2 regions of the Synechococcus sp. RC10A2 genome follow, and region 2 is predicted to be linked to the other one. Evidence: predicted binding sites of a transcription regulator. Region 2 holds the regulator's gene; the other holds the start of a gene.
What was found. The regulator NtcA, encoded in region 2, controls nitrogen genes in cyanobacteria. The targets are predictions, from matches to a motif close to GTANCNNNNGNTAC.
Positions count from the first base shown of each region.

Region 1: a site for NtcA is predicted at 2,861-2,874, ahead of NW848_RS16195 (DUF4278 domain-containing protein). Genes of this name have one in related genera too.

Region 1 is NZ_JANSHP010000119.1:1,354-8,402, forward strand. Features, by position in the region: gene NW848_RS16185 (CRTAC1 family protein) at 1-708, shown strand, start outside; gene NW848_RS16190 (cation:proton antiporter) at 736-2,634, opposite strand; gene NW848_RS16195 (DUF4278 domain-containing protein) at 2,914-3,354, shown strand; gene raf1 (RuBisCO accumulation factor 1) at 4,136-5,233, shown strand; gene sppA (signal peptide peptidase SppA) at 5,381-6,187, opposite strand; gene fabG (3-oxoacyl-ACP reductase FabG) at 6,262-6,894, opposite strand; gene rsmA (16S rRNA (adenine(1518)-N(6)/adenine(1519)-N(6))-dimethyltransferase RsmA) at 7,015-7,049, opposite strand, start outside.
Region 2 is NZ_JANSHP010000029.1:72,419-79,467, forward strand. Features, by position in the region: gene petB (cytochrome b6) at 31-678, shown strand; gene petD (cytochrome b6-f complex subunit IV) at 756-1,268, shown strand; gene leuB (3-isopropylmalate dehydrogenase) at 1,411-2,556, shown strand; gene ntcA (global nitrogen regulator NtcA) at 2,672-3,346, opposite strand; gene NW848_RS03340 (M61 family metallopeptidase) at 3,613-5,463, shown strand; gene NW848_RS03345 (hypothetical protein) at 5,535-6,842, shown strand; gene NW848_RS03350 (hypothetical protein) at 6,873-7,049, opposite strand, start outside.

The DNA of each region.
Region 1 (7,049 bases), on a different contig from region 2:
GTGGGGTTGGCGGATCCCGGCGAGCACGGACGGGGGGTGGCAGCGGTGGATCTGGATGGGGACGGGCGGTTGGATCTGGTGTACGGCAACTGGGAAGGGCCGCATCGCCTCTGGATCCAAACTTCCAGCGGCGTCTTCAAAAATGTGGCCCCTCCCGAGCTGGCCAGGCCCTCCCGCATCCGCACGGTGATCGCTGCCGACTTCGACAACGACGGTTACCCAGAGCTGTTTTTTAACAACATCGGCGAGCCCAACCGGCTGTTTGGCTGGCGCTCCGGCTGCTGGCAGGCTATCGACATGGGAGATGCTGTCGAGCCGCAGGGACTGGGGACGGGAGCGGCGGTGGCGGATGTGGATGGGGACGGTTGCCTAGAGCTGCTCGTTGCCCACGGAGAATCGGGCGCCCAGCCCCTGAGCTTCTACCGTCCGCTGGCCCCTGGCAACAACTGGCTGAGAGTTCTGCCCCTCACCCGCCAGGGATCCCCAGCCCGCGGCGCCTTGGTACGCCTGGTTACCTCTACCCGCACGCAGATCCGACCCATCGACGCCGGCAGCGGCTACCTCTGCCAGATGGAGCCGGTGGCCCATTTTGGCCTGGGATCCGAGTCGGCAGTAGAAGCCATCCAGATCCAGTGGCCGGACGGCAAACAGGTGCAGGTGGCTCACCCACCGGTCAACCAGCTCCTGCGGATCCCCTATCCTGGTTAGCTCCCCTGAGAGGGGTTTTGTCTCTATCTACTCAGCCGAGCCCGAGATCCCTGCCCATTCCGGCTGTACAGGGCGCTGCCAGTGCTCCCACCAGGCGGTCGCAGGCTCGGGTGGGCCGCTGTCGCGGCTGCCGTTGGCATGGCCGAGGAGCGGCGGGGATGGGGGCTGCGCCGGCCAACTCACGGGGGTGGGGATCAGACAACTGGGGTAAGGAGGGCGCAAATCGCGGTAGTGGCTGCTGCGGATGGCCAGAATCTCCTGCTGGATGACCTCCAGGGGCTCGTCCAGCTTCAGCAGCACATGGCTGCACAAGCCCAGGCTGGCCTCAAATTCCGGGTGGACGACTTCCCTGGCCCCCAACTGATAGAGCTGTTCGATGTCCTCTTCATGGGTGGCCCGCACCACCACATCCAGGTGGGGCGCCAGTTCCAGCGCCCGTTTCAGGCAAAGGCGCATGCTCAGGCGATCCGGCAGGGCAATCACCAGGGCGCGGGCGCGGGGCAGGCCAGCTTTCTCCAGCACCGGGGCGCTGGCGGCATTGCCGTAGAGATAGGGGATCCCACGGGAGCGCAGGTGTTGGATGACCCGTTCCGACTGGTCGATCACCAAGACGGGATGGCGACGGGCTTCCAGGATGCGCACGATGTCCTGCCCCACCTGTCCATAGCCGCACACCACCACGTGATCCTGTTGGGGAGCGTCGGGGGACAGGGCGCGGGGCCGCTCGCTCGCTTCCAGCCAACGGGCAAAGAAAGGGATCCCTTGTAATTTTGCCAGCAGCCGCGGCGCGCCCCTGAGCAGAAGGGGAGTGACCAGCAGGGTAACGGCGGTGGTGCTGACGACGAGCAAATACAGTTGCCGCGACACCAGCCCCAGCGCTTGCCCTTCGCTGGCCAGGACAAAGGAGAACTCGCCGATCTGCGAGAGGCCCAGCCCCACCAACACCGCTGAGGGGAGCGGGTAGCCGAACAGACCGGCCAAAGGGGCCACCAGGCAAAACTTGCCCACCATCACCAGCCCCACTAACCCTAAGATTAAGGGCAGGTGGGCAGCGATAAAGCTGGGATCGATGAGCATGCCGATGGCGGCAAAAAAGAGGGCGGCAAACACATCCCGCAGCGGCTCCACATAGGCCAGGGTCTGGTCGGCGTATTCCACTTCTGAGATCATCAGCCCGGCCAGGAAGGCCCCGATCTCGCTGGAAATGCCCAGCCGCTCTGTCAACAGGGCAATCCCCACGCAGAGGCTGATCACCCCCAACAAAAACACCTCCTTGCTCTCCTGCTGCGCCAAAAGGCGCAGGAAAGCGGGCACCAGCCACATCCCGCCCACCACCGCCCCCAGCCCCACCAGGCCAATCTCCGCCAGCGCCTTGGCCAGGGATCCCGCCAGCTCCGGCAAAGGACAATCCAAAGCCGGCAACACCGCTAGCATCAGCCCCACCGCCAGATCCTGCACAATCAAGATCCCCAGCATGGCGTGAGCCTGGGGCGTGCCCATCTGGTTGGTCTCGGTGAGGCTTTTGAGCACCACCGCTGTGGAAGACAAAGAGAGCACTGCCCCCAGGAAGATCCCCTGCACCGGCGTCAGCCAGCCGCTGGCCACTGCCAGCGCCGCCGTGATCGCGATGGTCAGGCCGATCTGCAAAGCGCCGCCGCCAATGGCGATCCCCCGCACCTGGCGCAACTCTTTGAGGGAAAACTCCACTCCCAGGCTGAACAGCAAAAAGGTCACCCCAAACTGGGCCAGGGTTTCCACCTGCACCAACTCCTTGATCCACCCCAGCCCCGTTGGTCCCACCAGGATCCCTGCCAGCAGGTACCCAAGCAACACCGGCTGCCTCAGCAGCGCTGCCAGAAAACCACCCGCCGCCGCTGCCGCCAACACTGTCACGATGTCCAGAATCAGGCGAAAGTCTTCCTGCACAGAGACACCCCACCAGGAGTATGAACTTTTGTAGCCAATCCTGAGGATTCTTCCACGATAATGCTTTCTTCGGCCCTGCGGACAGAGTGGAAGGCTGGGCCCAACCCAAAGCGCTGCAAACCGGCTCCCGCAGGGGATCCCGCCTCATTCAGGCTGGGTTCTTGGCCAGCCAAAGGGAGGATCAGTGGAAATTTTCGTTAAAAGTTGGTGGCAATACCTCAAAACCGTAGCTTATAATACAAAATGTAGAAAGAAATCGTTCATCTGGAGGCGAAGATCATGGAACTCTCTTACCGTGGCGTTGGTTACACCCACTCGCCGGCGACGGTGACTGTTTCTCCGGGCAAAGTGGGGGGTCGCTATCGGGGGCTGGACTGGCGATTTCGCCACCTGAGCAAGCCGGTGGTTTTGCCCACCAAGCTTGACCTGCTCTATCGGGGCGCGGCCTATCGTTCCGAAGCTGCTGCAGCGCCGGCTCAAACCGTTCAGACAGCCGAGGCACCTGCTCCTGGCCGTTCTCACGTTCTGGATGAGCTGGCTCGCCGCCTGATGATGGGCCACCAACGGGCGATTCGGGTTCGTCAGCAAGCCATGTTGGTGCGTGGCACGGAGCGGGTTGGCCTGCAGGCCAATGTGCGCAACTTCTGGAACCGCATCCAAGGAAAGGTGCATCCCACCTTCCGTCTCACCTATGACCGCAGCCGGGTCAGCATGAGCTAGTTTGCTTTGCCCACCCCAGTTCATCTTCTGGTATGGCGGGAGAGGGATCCCTTTGGATCTGGATGGGGGGTCAGGGGAGGGGAAAAGGCGCGGCTACTTCATCGAATTCAGGTGACGGAGGGCGAGTGCCGAGAGAGCGCCGAGAGCAATTGACACTCCCTCCGCCGGAAGGCGGGGGATGCTTAACGTAGTTCACAAACGGGCTCGTAAAGGCGCTGCCAAAGCGCCTCTAGCTAGACAGTTCCTTGAGGCAAGGCCCCAAGGTTCTGCTGACTTTTCTGATCGCGTCAGGGGGCAGAGTCCTTGCAGGTTGGCTGAGACGTTGGCATCTCCCAGACGCTGGCCACCGGTCGAGTTTTTCATCGTGATGAGGTGCTTGCCTGGGAACGGCACGCCTCGGTAACAACGATACCATTATGAGCAACTCAAGTTGCCTACGGGCTTTTCCGCCCCGCCCTAAAGTACGAGGCTACCGAGCTATCCTTTTGTGTTTGCAGGTTGGCCAGCGGTTGCGGGGTCACTCTTGCACGTGGGCGGGAAGGGGATGCGAGCTCCAACGCTGCCCCCCGCGTTAGTGGGCCGTAGGCCTATGTTATTTGAGGCTGCCCTTATCAACCAGCCCAGGGATCCGCGGCTGGCTTGCCGGCTACAGGATTTCCCAAAGCCCCCGGCTACCGCTTCGCGGAAGCAAGCTATAGCCATGGGGTAGTTTACTGTATTGGATGGGTTGGTTCTGTATGCGTTCATTTTGGGCTATTGTCGTTGCGGAGGAAGCCTGGCCATGAGTCAGCATTTGCCGGAACCCACTGCCCCGGAGGAGGATCCCAGCCTGTTGATGGGCCGGCTGCAGCGCAAAGAGGGGGGGTGGCTGGATTGGGCAAAGGCCTGCCAAAGCTTGCAACGACAGAAAATGACTCCCCAGGCCATCTTCGAGGCGACCGGGTTTGAGCCCGCCCACCAAAACCAGATCGTTGTCGCCGCCCAGGTTTACGAAGGAATGGCGAAAGCAGGAGCCAGCTCAGCCGTTTTGGAGCACTTTGCCCACAAAGGCAGCGATATTCTCTACGAGTTGCGCATCCTCTCGCCTCAGGATCGCGTCCGGGTGGCGGAGCTGGTTGTCAGCCGCAACCTGGGTGCCGATGAGGCCCACGAGATCGCCCGGGCTGTGAAAAACTATGCCCAACTGCGGCAGCTCCCGGAAGGGTTCACGGATCACCCCGGCGATGCAGTGGCTTACCAAGCCTGGAAAACTGCCCAGGAAACCCGCGATCTCCAGGAGCGAACCCGGGCCATTGGCCGCGCCTTTCAGTATGCCCACAGCGAAACAGCCCGCCAACAGGTTGAGCGGCTCTTGTCGACGTTGGCTCCCGGCTCCCAACCCCAGCGCAAGCCGTTGCCCAGGCTTTCGGTGTTTCGCCCGGAAGAGGATCTGCCCCGTCTGCTGCCGGTGGCCGGATCCCTGCCTCTTTCTACCGCCACCTGGGAGCGGATCCCTGCCGTTGAGCCTCAAGGCCTTTTTGGTTGGGTCACCAGCGTGGCTGGGCAGACGTGGATGGCCTTGCCCGCTTGGCCGGCCATTCAAAGGGCCGCCGACCCAGTCGCCCTGCAGGTGGACAATGGTTTGCTGGGATCCCTGTTGGGCTGGCCGGTGGCCCCTGAAGAAGAACAGGATCCGATTTTGCTGGTGGCGGATCGCGCCGTTCGCACCTGGGAAGGGAGGGCAGGGGTTTTCCTGGTGGATCGAGGGGGAGCTGTGGCGGTGGAGTGGATAGAGGATTCGCCCCCCTCTCCCCTGCTGGGCCAAGTGCTGATGGCGGTGCGTCCCCCCCGCATCTTCGACGAGGAGTTGGCGCAGGATCCCTGGCAAATAGAGGAGTAACTCCGGCCAGCCAGACGCACCGCCGCAAGCCCCCGGCCAGGAGCAGGTGGCAAAGCGGCTTCTGGCTTTGCTTCCCAACTGCTCTCTTATGCCGGCATAAGGGTTGGGGGCGGGAGAACCAATCCTCACAGTTGTGGAGGCCGTCTCTCAAGAACCGGTGTAGAGCCACAGGGGCAGGCCTGAGGTGCTTACCTCAAATTGCAGACGCGCCAATGCCTCTGCCGCCGGTAGCAAGCGGGCCCAACCCCTGCGCCGTGGGAGCAGATCGCAGAACTTCGCATCGGGCGGCAACCCTGACAGCTCCGCGGCCCAGAGGCGGGCATCCTCTTCTGTGCCCAGGCGATCCACCACGCCCAGGTGCAGAGCTTGTTCGCCGCTGAAAATGCGGCCATCGGCAAAGGTTTTGACCACATTCACGCTTAGCCGGCGAGCGGCAGCAACGGTTTGCACAAATTGGCCGTAGGTGATGTCGATCAACTCTTGGAGGATGTTGCGCTCTTCTGGGGTCAGCTCGCGGTCAAAGGAAAGGATATCCTTGTAGGGGCCGGACTTGATGACCTTAAAGGAAATCCCTATCTTGTCCAGCAGCCGTTCGAGATTGTTGCCGCGGATAATGACGCCGATGCTGCCGGTGATGGTGCCGGGGTTGCTGACAATTTTCTCGGCTCCCATGGCAATGTAAACCCCTCCAGAGGCAGCGATGTTGCCAAAGCTGGCCACAATGCGCGTGCCCTTGCGTTCCCGCAGACGCGAGAGGGCATTGTAGATTTCCTGGGAGTCTGCCACTGTCCCACCGGGGCTGTCGATGCGCAACACCACGGCAGGGATCTGTCTTTCTTCCACCTCTTGCAAGGCTTTGAGAACCCGCTCTCGGGTTCTGCCATCGATCACCCCTGTTACCTCAATGCGGCCAATTTGCTGACGCCAGCCCCCCAAGAACCATCGCTTCAGCATAGGAAAACGGCACGAAAATAAGCCTCTACCCTCGTATCATGAAGGCCGTCTGGGGGCGCGGTCAACCAAGCAGCTCAGACATTGCCGTACACCGGGATCGCCGCCCCTCTCAGATCCCGCGCCGCTTCCGAGACCAAAAAGGCGATCACCTGCCCGATCGACTCGGGCTTTACCCACAGCTCCGCCTGCTCGGAGCCCATGGCAGCCCGGTTGGCCGGCGTGTCGATGATGCTGGGCAGGATGACGTTGGCGGTGATGTCGGTGCCTTTGGTTTCGGCGGCAATGGTGCGGGTCAGGGCCACCACCCCCGCTTTGGAAGCACAGTAGGCGGCCAGTTGGGATCCCGGCTCTACCGCCCCTCGGGAGGCCACCGTCACGATCCGTCCATAACCCTGTTGCCACATCTTGCGCAGGCTGTGCTTACAGGCCAGGAAGGTGGTGGTGAGGTTGAGGTCAAAATCGCGCCGCCAATCTTCTAGGCTGTACTCGTGAGTGGGGCCCATGGCAAAGCCGCCCACCAGGTGCACCAAACCATCGACGCGGGGCAGATCGTCGATGAGCCGTGCCACAGCGGCTTCGTTCAGCAAATCCACCTGCACAAAGCGCACCTGATCCAGGCTATTGGCCGGCAGGCGCTGCCGCAAAACAGCCAACTCCTCCTCTTGGCGGTAGGTCAAGGTCAACTCTGCCCCTGTGTCCAGGAGCACGGGGGTTACTCCCAACCCGAGCCCACCGGTACCGCCAGTTACAAGGATCTGTCTGCCTTGGTTGTTGAGCATAGGTTGTTTTGGGGTCTGGTGAAAAACCCTTGAGGACTTCCTCTCACCCTACCGCGGTTTTCCCTCGCCGGAAACGGCAGCCA
Region 2 (7,049 bases):
GGATATCCAACTCTAAAAATTGCAGGCATCATGAGCAAAGTTTACGACTGGCTAGACGAGCGGCTGGAGATCACGCCTTTCGTCGATGACGCAACCGGAAAATTCATTCCGCCCCACGTTAACATCTTCTACTGCCTCGGCGGCATCACGCTGGTGTGCTTCCTCATTCAGTTTGCCACCGGCTTTGCCATGACTTTTTACTACCGTCCAACGGTGGCCGAGGCTTTTGAATCGGTCAACTACATCATGACCCAGGTCAACTTCGGCTGGCTGCTGCGCTCCATCCACCGCTGGAGTGCTTCCATGATGGTGTTGATGATGATTCTACACACCTTCCGGGTTTACCTGACGGGGGGGTTCAAGAAGCCGCGCGAGCTGACCTGGGTAACCGGCGTGATCTTGGCGGTACTGACGGTTTCCTTTGGGGTTACCGGTTACTCCCTGCCTTGGGATCAGGTGGGCTATTGGGCAGTCAAGATCGTCTCCGGGGTGCCCAGTGCCATTCCGGTGGTGGGGGATGCCCTGGTCCAGCTTATCCGCGGCGGCGAGGCAGTTGGCCAAGCCACCCTCACCCGTTTCTACAGCCTGCACACCTTTGTGTTGCCTTGGCTGACGGCGGTCTTCATGACGATGCACTTTCTGATGATCCGCCGCCAGGGCATCTCCGGGCCTTTGTGATCCCAAACCGGTTCTTGTGAGCCGGGCACCCTGGATGCATCTTTTCAGAACTTTTGCCCTAGACAAGGAGAATGGCTATGCCGGTCTCAAAGCAAGTGATAGCAACCGAGGCGATTACCCGCAAAGTTGACCTAGACAATCCCAAAGTTTTGGCCAAGCTGAAGAAGAACATGGGCCACATGACCTACGGGGAGCCCGCTTGGCCCAACGATTTGCTCTTTATGTTCCCGGTGGTGATCCTGGGCACTATTGGGGTGATTGTCGGCCTGGCGGTCATGGATCCGGCGGGTGTCGGCGAGCCGGCGGATCCCTTTGCCACGCCGCTGGAAATTCTGCCGGAGTGGTATCTCTACCCCGCGTTTCACATTTTGCGCATTGCTCCCAACAAGCTCTTGGGCATTGCCCTGATGTCGGCCATTCCGGTCGGCCTTCTGTTTGTGCCTTTCATCGAAAACGTCAACAAGTTTCAGAATCCGCTGCGCCGCCCCGTGGCGACGACGGTGTTTTTGATCGGCACCTTGGTCACCCTCTATTTGGGCATTGGCGCCACCTTGCCTCTGGATAAGTGGGTCACCCTGGGCCTGTTCTAGAGGGCAGAATATCGGCTTGATAACTCTGAGTGCAGCAGGCCGGTGGCCGGGCTGCACTTTTTTTGGACGTGGGGGACTTTTCGGCAAACCTGGGGGCCAAGGGATGGTAATATCGCTACGCATTCTTTTGCTGTGACCGCCCATGAGCGTTCCTTCCTCTGCTGTCCGAACCTATCGGATTACAGCCCTGGCCGGAGATGGGATCGGTCCTGAAATCATGCAGGTGGGGCGGGCGGTTTTGGATGCGGTTGCCGCTCAGGTGGGGTTTTCCCTCCAGTGGCAGGAGGGCTTGATTGGCGGGGCCGCCTACGAAGCCACGGGGGATCCCTTGCCGCCAGAGACCTTGAAAATGGCCCAGGAGAGCGATGCTGTTTACTTGGCGGCAGTTGGCGACTTTAAGTACGACACCCTGCCGCGGGAGAAGCGCCCTGAGCGGGCTTTGTTGGGCTTGCGGGCGGGCCTGGGGCTGTTTGCCAACTTGCGCCCGGTGAAGATCTTTCCGCAACTGGTGCAGGCCTCTTCCCTCAAGCCGGAGGTGGTTGCCGGGATCGACCTGGTGGTGGTGCGGGAGCTCACCGGCGGCATCTACTTCGGCCAACCCAAAGGGATCTTCACAGATGCCAAGGGATCCCGGCGGGGTGTGAACACCATGGCCTACAGCGAGGCGGAGGTGGATCGCATTGCCCGTGTGGCTTTTGAACTGGCCCGCAAACGCCGGCGCAAGCTCTGCTCGGTGGATAAAGCCAATGTCCTGGAAGTGTCACAACTGTGGCGGGAGCGGGTTACCGCCATTGCGGCTGAGTACCCCGACGTGGAGCTGTCCCACCTGTACGTCGATAATGCTGCCATGCAGTTGGTGCGCTGGCCCAAGCAGTTTGACGTCATTCTCACGGAGAACCTCTTCGGGGATATCCTCTCCGACGAGGCGGCGATGCTGACCGGGTCCATCGGCATGTTGCCCTCTGCCTCTTTGGGATCCTCTGGCCCTGGGGTGTACGAACCCGTACACGGGTCAGCCCCGGATATTGCCGGACAAGACAAGGCCAACCCCATTGCCCAGGTGCTCTCCGGGGCAATGCTGCTGCGCTACTCCTTGGATCAGCCCCAGGCTGCCGACCGCATCGAACAGGCCGTCGAGGCGGTTTTGGCCCAGGGCTACCGCACTGCCGACATCTACTCTGAGGGGATGACCCTCGTCGGCTGTCGGGAAATGGGGGAAAAGATCTTGGCTGCTCTGGCCCAGCAGCAAGCCTCCCCCCAAGGATCGCTCTCAGCCCCTGGTGGTTGAGGGGAGGTTCCCTCGTCGCTGCCCTGCCCTGGTGGCACGGCTACTCCTCTCCCAGAGGGAGGGATTGTCCCGACTGGTAAATTCCTGGAAACGGCCCTAGGGGCAGCTTCTCCCCCTAGGCAAAGCGATGGCCAAGCTGCATTGGGTCGTGGACGGTGATCTTTTTCTTGTGGATGGAAATGTAGTTCTTCTTGCGCAGCTCCCCCAACAGACGAGTGATGGTGACGCGAGTGGAGCCGATCGCTTCCGCAATGGCCTGGTGGGATAGCTTGAGATCGATGGTGACTCCATTGGGGCCGGGCACCCCGAAGTCGCGGCAGAGGATCAGTAGAAAGCTGACCAGACGGGATCCCATGTCGCGGTGGGCCAGCGTCTCGATCATCATCTCCGTCTGCAAGATGCGGGAAGACAGGCTCCTGAGGAGCAACATGGAGAGCTCAGCGTTCTCCCGCAAGGATTTTTCCACCTGTTCGATGGGCAGAGAGAGCAGCTGGACGCGGGTAAAGGCCACCGCGTGATAGAAGCGGTCGGAGCGCTGCCCCGTGATGAAGGAGAGCACCCCAAAGATGCTGTTTTCCCGCAGGAGAGCGACGGTAATTTCTTCCCCCATTTCGTAGACCCGCGAGAGCTTGACAGCTCCTTTCACCAAAAAGTAAACCCGCTCCGCCGGATCCCCAGGAAAGAAGATGGTCTTACCGCGCTCAAACGTTTCGATAACCGGAGGATGGTGAGGCCCTCCCAACTGTTTGAAGGCTGCAACCAGAGATTTTTCTGCAATGGCCACTGCCATATTCTTCAACCTTTTAAGGTCAGTTTATCCCTTAGAATCAACCCAACAAGATCAGCCAGGAGTGCCGGGGTTGAGCTGCCCGCTATTGACCCAAGCCACCCTTGACTCAAAAATGACCTCGGCGGCAAGATTATCCTAAGCTAAAAGACTCTGCTTGGATATCTTTGTAGCAGGAGCTACATCTTTGAAGTCTTGTCTCCTGTCCAAGATATGCCTCTAGCGCACTGTTTTGGGACGGTGCAGGCGGGAGGTGCGAGGAAAGTTATATGGGGATCGCGCAGGGTGGGGTTGCCGCCCCTTCTCAGCTAAGCCGTCAGCATTTCACGGTGCGGATGCCGGAGCCGGCCAATCACCTTTTGGAGGTGGAACTACAGATCCAAGAGGTGGATCCAGAAGTACCTCTGCAACTGCGGCTGCCGGTGTGGACGCCGGGATCCTACCTGGTGCGGGAATATGCCCGCCATGTGCAAGAGTTTCAGGCAGCAACGGAGCAAGGGATCCCTTTGGCCTGGCGGAAGGTAGATAAGCACACTTGGGAGATCGAGCCGCCCCGCTGTTCGGCTGTCGCGATCCGCTATCGGGTCTACGCCTACGAGCTGACGGTGCGCACCAACCATTTGGATCTCACCCACGCCTACTTCAACGGGGCGGCGCTCTTTCTCTACGTGCCCGGTCGCGAGCGGGAGCCCTACACCTTGACGATAATCCCTCCCAAACCCGACTGGCACGTCGCCACCAGTTTGCGACCTTTGAGGTCTTCTTCTGAGGATGCTGCTTCCGGCCAGTCTTTTGTGGCGGCAGACTACGACGAGCTGGTGGATAGCCCGGTGGAGGTGGGCCTGCACCAGTTGCGGTCGTTTGCGGTGGAAGGGATCCCTCACTACTTCGTGGTCTGGGGAGCGGGCACCCTAAATTTGGAGCAAGCGGTGGCCGATGCCGAGAAAATTGTCCGGGCCACGGCGGCGTTTTTTGGCGAGCTGCCCTACGACCGCTACTGGTTTATTGTGCATTTGTCAGCCGGGGGATTTGGCGGCCTGGAGCACAAGTACAGTGCCACCCTCAATTATTCTGGACTGGAGCTGCATCAGCCCCACTCCTACCGCCGCTTTTTGGCGCTGCTGGCCCATGAGCTTTTCCATGCTTGGAACGTCAAGCGGCTGCGCCCTCTGGCTTTGGAGAAAATTAACTACAACCAAGAAAACTACGTGGACTGTCTGTGGTTTTGCGAGGGGGCAACCAGCTACTACGAAAATGTCATCTTGCTGCGGGCAGGGATCCTCAGCGCCGAAGATTTTTTAAAGATCCTGGCCGAGCAAATTGGCCGGCTGCAGCGCACTCCAGGTCGAGCCGTACAATCGCTGCGAGAATCCAGTTTCGACGCCTGGATCAAGCTCTACCGTCCCCACGAAAATAGCCTCAACAGCCAGGTTTCCTATTACCTAAAGGGCGCTTTGGTCTGCTGGCTGCTAGATCTGCACATTCGCCACCTCTCAGGGGGGCAGGGATCCCTGGACACGGCCCTGCGGGATCTGTGGCAGCGCTTTGGTCGGACAGAGAAAGGCTACAGCAACCAAGACTTGCAAGAGGCGTTTGAGCGGGCAGCCGGCGCCGATCTCAGCCCCTTTTTCGCCGCCTATGTGGACGGCACGGAAGAGCTAGACTACAACGCCTACCTCCACCCCTTTGGCCTCACCCTCAAGGTTCACTTCAGCCGACCCAACCCTCCCCCCTACCTGGGCCTCAACTTCAACGGCGAAGGCAATCGCATCAGCGCCGTCGAGATGGGATCCCCCGCTCAAAAAGCCGGCATCTGGGCTGGCGATGAGTTGGTGGCCTTGGATGGCTTCCGGGTAAGCGCTGCCAACTTGCCAGAACGCTTGACGGCCTATCAGCCCCACCAGATCATTTGTTTGAGCGTTTTTCAAGCCGATCAGTTGAAACATTTCTGGATCCCGTTGGATCCCCCTCGGCCCGATGTCTACACGTTGGAGGTGTTGCCTGAACTGACTCCTGCTCAAGAAGCCCTTCAGCAAGGCTGGCTGGGATCCCTTGTCGGCGCCCAGCTTCGGTCAGAGGCAGGTCCCCATCTGCTTGAAAATTCACCTATCTCCTCCTAGAATGTTGAGGCAAGCAGGTAATCCAGTTAACTGGAAAGAAAAGTAACAGCAGCAGAGGACAGGAGTATCTGATGGACTTAGTTTTGGTTTTATTGATTGGGGCAGCTGTTGGTTTCTCGGTAGGCATTTACGTTGCTCGCCAGTATGGGGCCAGTCCTAAACTGGAAATCTGGAAACGAGAGATTATCAGAGATATATCTTCGCAGCTAAGCCAACGCAGCCAAGAACTCAACAACCCGGACAAAGCACTCATCAAGTTGAGCGAAGGATTGGTAGACAAGATTTCTCAAAAGTTACAGGAAAAGTTACAGGCCGTCCAAGCTACCCTTGAAGAGTTTAAATTTCGCCTTGCTGACAGCCAGCAAAGCTTGCTACAGGACTGGGGCAGAGACTTTCTACAAGCTATATCTGTAAAGTTGGCCGAACATGGCCAGCAACTGAACAATCAGCTAGCCATTCTGGAAAATCTAGTGGAAGAGGCCAAAGATATTTATCGGCAACTACGGGTTACTATTCAAAGTTCTCATGGATCCGAGATATGCCCAACTGCAAATCAGGACTCCCAGAATGAGCAGGTTACTCAGGTCATTGGTAAAGCACCAGATCCTGAGACACCAGACGAAGTACTAAGAGACAAGGATGGGACAGCTATCGTTGATATATCAAAGATAGAGTCGTTCTTAAACTCAAAAAACATAAAGATAAAAAGCATAGCTGCGGAAGAAAAAGAGGAAAAGCTAGATCAAATAGCCGCCTTTATGGGCAGCCGATACTCTTTTATCAAGAGATTTTATGGAATGGTTAAATCAAACATGAAGAGCGGCAGTTCTTTCTACCTAAACCTTAGAGACGAACCTCCACAAGTAGTCAGTTCAACTTGCCAAGTTGCTAAGGAGTTACACGACATCGCATTTTTGGAAGAGTACAGATACTCTAAGGCGCCCAGATGCCTTTTGGTAGCGAGACCCAGTAGGTCGCGTCAGGCGCTGAATTTTCTGGCAGGGAACTGGCTGGAAAGATATGTTAGGGGCACGCTGATCCGCCTTGTTGAGGCTCACACCAAAAAGATCAGTTTCTCTTACGTCGCGAATGCCCAAGTTACTTTATCGGATGGAGCCGATTTTGAGATGGATCTTTTCTTCCATATCAATGATAAATTCTACTGGGTGGAATCGAAGACAGGTGGGTACCAAGATAAAATACAAAAATACTCCGGAATCGCTCATGAACTCGGTCTTCAGGGAAGCCAAGCTTTCATAGTTTTAACTGATGTTAGTCAAGATACAAGAAGTAGTCTATCTTCCCTCTATCACCTGTCAGTGATTGGCGTCGATGAGGTTGAGTCTACCTTTGATGGGATCCTGAAAAGCCATCTCTGAAAGTCTGAAAAAGTCCCCAAGAGCATCGGCTCAGGCCACAATCTTGACGGCTTGCTCCATACACCACCAGGGATCCTCGGCAAAAGCCGGCATGGGAGTGCTGCCTGCTTTGCCCAGAATGGCCAGCCTGACTTCTCTATCCAGACGGGATCCGGAGCCATAGGGATCGTCAGAGGGGGGCTCCAGCCTTTGTCCTAGAGGGGGCAT